Regions from separate parts of the Streptomyces sp. NPDC043896 genome, predicted to be linked through region 2. Evidence: riboswitches for the same ligand, from Rfam matches in the RefSeq annotation. Region 2 holds a riboswitch; the other holds the start of a gene.
The links. A riboswitch is a leader RNA that binds a small molecule or an ion and turns the genes downstream of it on or off. The one in region 2 is predicted to bind cobalamin.

Region 1: linked by a shared signal. The riboswitch ahead of AC069X_RS02725 (ribonucleoside-diphosphate reductase subunit alpha) and the one ahead of AC069X_RS21445 (acyl-CoA thioesterase) in region 2 are both predicted to bind cobalamin.

The regions. Positions count from the first base shown of each region.
Region 1 covers NZ_JBWKEE010000001.1:578,558-580,933, reverse strand. The annotation lists gene AC069X_RS02740 (carbon starvation CstA family protein) at 1-206, shown strand, start outside; gene AC069X_RS02735 (YbdD/YjiX family protein) at 203-400, shown strand; gene AC069X_RS02730 (Uma2 family endonuclease) at 459-1,043, opposite strand; adenosylcobalamin-variant (AdoCbl-variant) riboswitch at 1,178-1,254, shown strand; gene AC069X_RS02725 (ribonucleoside-diphosphate reductase subunit alpha) at 1,412-2,376, shown strand, end outside.
Region 2 covers NZ_JBWKEE010000014.1:106,240-108,615, reverse strand. The annotation lists gene AC069X_RS21450 (hypothetical protein) at 1-683, shown strand, start outside; cobalamin riboswitch at 868-1,092, shown strand; gene AC069X_RS21445 (acyl-CoA thioesterase) at 1,162-1,605, shown strand; gene AC069X_RS21440 (ABC transporter substrate-binding protein) at 1,939-2,376, shown strand, end outside.

The DNA of each region.
Region 1 (2,376 bases), on a different contig from region 2:
TGATCATCGTGGTGCTGCTGGACGCGGCCCGGGTCTGCTTCAAGGCCGTCGCCCACCCCGAGTCGATCCGCCTGGCCGAGGTGCCGTGGACCGAGTCGAAGATCATCGCCCCGGCCGGGCTCATCGCCACGGCCGAGGAGAAGGCCGAGCTCGCGGCCGCCGGCCTCGACGGGGGCGGCGGCCGGGCCAAGGAGCCGGTCGCGTGAGCCGGGTGCGCGGGGCGCTGGCGAAGGCCCGGTACTACATACGGGAGTTCTCCGGCGAGGCCGCGTACGACCGCTACGTCGCGCACGCCCGCGCGCACGACCCGGACGCGGAGGTCATGACCCGCCGCGCCTTCGAGCGGGCCCGCACCGACGCCCGCGAAGCGGACCCCCGGGAGGGCTTCCGCTGCTGCTGAGCGGTACGTGAAGGGGCCCCGCCGGTCCTCCGGCGGGGCCCCTTCGGCGTGGCCGGGGTCAGCGCACCCAGTCCTTGAGGACCTCGGTCTGGAGGGTGATGCCGACCGGGTCGGGGAGCTCGATGTCCTTCCCGTACGGCACCGTGTGGACCATCTCGTACCACTGGCCGTTGGGCTGGCTGTGGACGGAGACTTCGCACTTGGCGCGGTCGATCAGCAGGTACACGGGGATACCCGTCTCCGCATAGGCGCGCGGCTTCTCGACATGGTCCCGGCGCACCGTCTCGGAGTCCCAGGAAGTCACCTCGACGGCCATGAGAATCGGCTCCGGCTCAACCCAGTCCCCCTGCCCGACGAACGCCTTGGACGGGGCGAGCACGCCGTCCGGAATGGCCCGGCCCGTCCGGTACTCCTGAGCCTTGATTCCCTGTCCCCCATGCAGCCAGAGCTCCGGCCGATGCTGCATGCAGATCCGGGTGAGCCACTGGATGATCATCTGATGGTCGCCGTCCGGCATGGCCTTGCTCCTGATGACTCCGTCGACGAACTCCAGCCGCGTCCCCACCCGCTCGCGGGCCGCTATGCGCGCCACGGCTTCGAAGTCCTCAGTCGGCATGTGGGGCCTGTCGGTCATCACGGTCATGCCTCGCTCGCCTTCCTCGACGGTGCTGTCTCCGACGATAGCGGAGAGGTACGTCAGAGGGACGGGGAGTCGCGGGCGACACAACATCTAGGGGGTCACCCAGACCCCGCCCCCCACATGTATGCTCATCCTCGCTGTCGCCGCAGGGGAATCCGGTGTGAATCCGGAACTGTCCCGCAACGGTATGAAAAGTCCGAGGACCTGCCGACAGTGCGCCCGGGTCGACCGAACCGGGTGCCGACACGTCCGGGCCTCGCGGTTGGGCCGGTGGACGCCATGCGGTGCGTACGTGATCCCGTCGTGCCCGCATGCGCCTCCCCGCGCCCCGATCCGCCGACGACCGGGCCGAGCGAGGGAGAGCTCCCGCCGTGACCACCGCGCCTTCCGCACCGCGCGCCGAGTCCGTTTCTGGCGACACCACCGAAGGCCCGGGGGCCGCGCTGCTGCGTACTCTCACCGAGCTGACCGCCGACCTCCCCGACACGGACCCCGGCCGGGTCGCCGCCGCCGCCCTGCGCGGCCGCAGCGCCTCCGCCGACGAGGCCGAGCTGCGCGGGCTGGCCACCGAGGCCGCCGCCGGTCTGATCTCCGAGGACCCGGCGTACTCCCGCCTCGCCGCCCGCCTGCTGACGCTGGCCGTGGCCGACGAGGCCGCCGGCCAGGGCGCCACCTCCTTCGCCGCGTCCGTCGCCGTGGGCCACCGCGAGGGCCTGATCGCCGACCGCACCGCCGACTTCGTCGCCGCCCACGCCGCCCGCCTGGACGCGCTGGTCGAGCACGCGCTCGCCGACGGCGCCGACGACCGCTTCGGCTTCTTCGGCCTGCGCACCCTGCACAGCCGCTACCTGCTGCGCCACCCCCTCACCCGCCAGGTGATCGAGACCCCGCAGTACTTCATGCTGCGCGTGGCCTGCGGCCTCGCCGAGGACGACTCCGTGCAGTCCGTCGAGGAAGTGGCCTCGCTGTACCGGCTGATGAGCCGCCTCGACTACCTGCCGTCCTCCCCCACGCTCTTCAACTCCGGCACCCGCCACCCGCAGATGTCCTCCTGCTACCTGCTGGACTCCCCGCTGGACGAGCTGGACTCGATCTACGACCGCTACCACCAGGTGGCCCGGCTCTCCAAGCACGCCGGCGGCATCGGCCTCTCGTACTCCCGCATCCGCGCCCGCGGTTCGCTGATCCGCGGCACCAACGGCCACTCGAACGGCATCGTGCCGTTCCTGAAGACCCTCGACGCCTCCGTCGCCGCCGTGAACCAGGGCGGCCGCCGCAAGGGCGCCGCCGCCGTCTACCTGGAGACCTGGCACGCGGACATCGAGGAGTTCCTGGA
Region 2 (2,376 bases):
CCGGCTGCGGTGCCACAGCCCCGAAGCCACTCCCGGCGGCACCCGCCGCCTCGCCCGCGCCGGCGCCCGCACCCCGGGCTCTGACCACAGCGGACCTGCTCACGGCCGCCCTGCCGGACGACCAGATCGGGCCCGCCGGCTCGGCGGAGAAGAAGGTGTCCGAACGGGACCCGGAGTGGGCCCCCACGTCCGTCAGCGATCCCGACTGCGTCCCGTTCGTCGACCCGTACCGGGACACACCGCAGCCCGCCACCGTGGTACAGCGCTTCAACAGCGAAGAGAACCTGGAGTGGTCCGGGGCCACCGTACTCACGGCCCACCCCAGCCCCGCGGCAGCAGCCGCGGAGCTCGACCGGCTCCGCAAGGCCGTGCAGGGCTGCCGGGACTTCCACCTGCGCGGCAAGGCCGACGGCAAGGGCAACGGCACCCGCGTCTCGCTCACCGCGGTACAGGCGCCCGCGCAAGGCGACGAGGCCGTGGCCTACAGCCTGACGTTCTGGACCGATGTCAGTGACATCAACCCCGAGACGAAGGAAGTCCGCAGTCTCCGCAAGTTCACGGCGGTGCGCGTCGGCTCCGTGACCGCCGCATTCAACCTGAGTCCCTCTCCCTCGGTGGAAACCATGGAATTCCCGGCCGAACTCATGACACGTCAGGTGCGACGGCTGCACGACCTCCGCTGACCGCCCCCGCATACGGAGGCCGGCCCGGGCCGAGGGCGACGGTCACGTCCAGCCCCTGGAGCGGTCCGGACCCCGTGACGTGCTTTCAGGCAGCCACCGAATCGCCACTGTCCGCGACGTCGCTGCCGCGGTGAGCGTCTCGGAGACGGCATGACGGGCCGGCCAGGCCTGCCCTCCGCACAGGTAGGGTGTGAGCGCAGCTGGTTCGCCCCGTCCGCCAGGCGGGATGCGTCGTAAGAGGGAACCCGGTGGGAATCCGGGACTGCCCCGCAGCGGTGAGCGGGAACGACCGCCGTCATACGCACTGGGACCGGAGCCGGTCCTGGGAAGCGACGGCCAGTAGGTGCCCGCCGGGAGACCGGCAGGCGTGCCCGCGAGTCCGAAGACCTGCCCGTTGCCCGCATGCCGAAGCGTCATGCGGTGTCCCGAAGAACACCCTCCGGGATGCGTTCGCCGCGACTCGCGAAGGAGAGTTGACGTGGCCGACCCGACCGTCACCACAGCAGGGCGCGTCTCCAAGAATCCGGGTGACTCCCGGGTGACGCTCGCGAACATCATGAGCGAGCACGACACCAACCTCTACGGCACCATCCACGGCGGCGTGGTGATGAAGCTCATCGACGACGCGGCCGCCGCCGCGGCCGGGCGTCATGCCGATGGGCCGGCCGTCACCGTGGCCGTGGACAGGATGTCCTTCATCGCACCGGTGCGCGCCGGAGACCTGCTCAGCGTCGACGCCGAACTGGTACGTGCCGGCCGGACGTCGATGACGGTCGCCGTCCGCGTCCGGGCCGAGCGCTGGAACGCGTCGGGCCCCACCTCCGAAGTGGCCGCCGCGAGACTGACCTTCGTCGCGATAGACGCCGACGGCAGGCCGCGCTCCGTTCCCGCCCTCGACATCGCGGGGCCGGACCCCTCGTAGGCGACGGGCCGTCGCACCGGCCGGCCTGTGAGGCGCCCTGTCCTGCCCTGCCCTTCCCGGCACGTCGGGTTCGGGCAGCGGCTCCGCCTCGCCCCCGCGTGGTCGCGGCGCGATCCCTCGCGCGCGCGATCCCGTGCGTCCTTGCGGGCCCTTCCCGCGCCGCCGATGCTTATTGCATACGATGTGCAGCTGCCCATACGTTGCAGGAACAGTCTCGGCAGGACCTGCCGGGCCGGCCGGATCCCGGCACACCGGCCACAGGCTCCCGCTCGCCCTCGTCCCCCCGACGAGGCCTGAACACCTTCCGACCGATCTGCGGTGAGAGGACCACCCATGCCCCGCAACCACCCGATAGCCCTGCTGTCCGCCTTCGCCGTCACCCTGCTGATGTCCGGTTGCGCGGGCGGCTCCACCTCCCCCGCCACTTCGTCGAAGGGCGCGGCCGTCAAGGGGTTTCCGGTCACCGTCGACAACTGCGGGGTGAGCACCACCTACCAGCGTCCGCCGCAGCGCGCGGTGTCGCTGAACCAGCACGCGACCGAGGTGATGCTGTCGCTCGGCCTGGAGAAGTCGATGGTCGGCACGGGCTACCTCGACGACAAGATCCTTGCCGAGTACCAGCCCGCGTACGACAGCGTGAAGGTCCTCTCCAAGGAGTACCCCTCCTTCGAGGCCCTCCTGGAGGCCGAGCCCGACTTCGTCTACGGCGGGTGGACGTCCACCTTCGACGAGAAGGAGGGACGCAGCCGGGCTTCCTTCACCAAGGCCGGG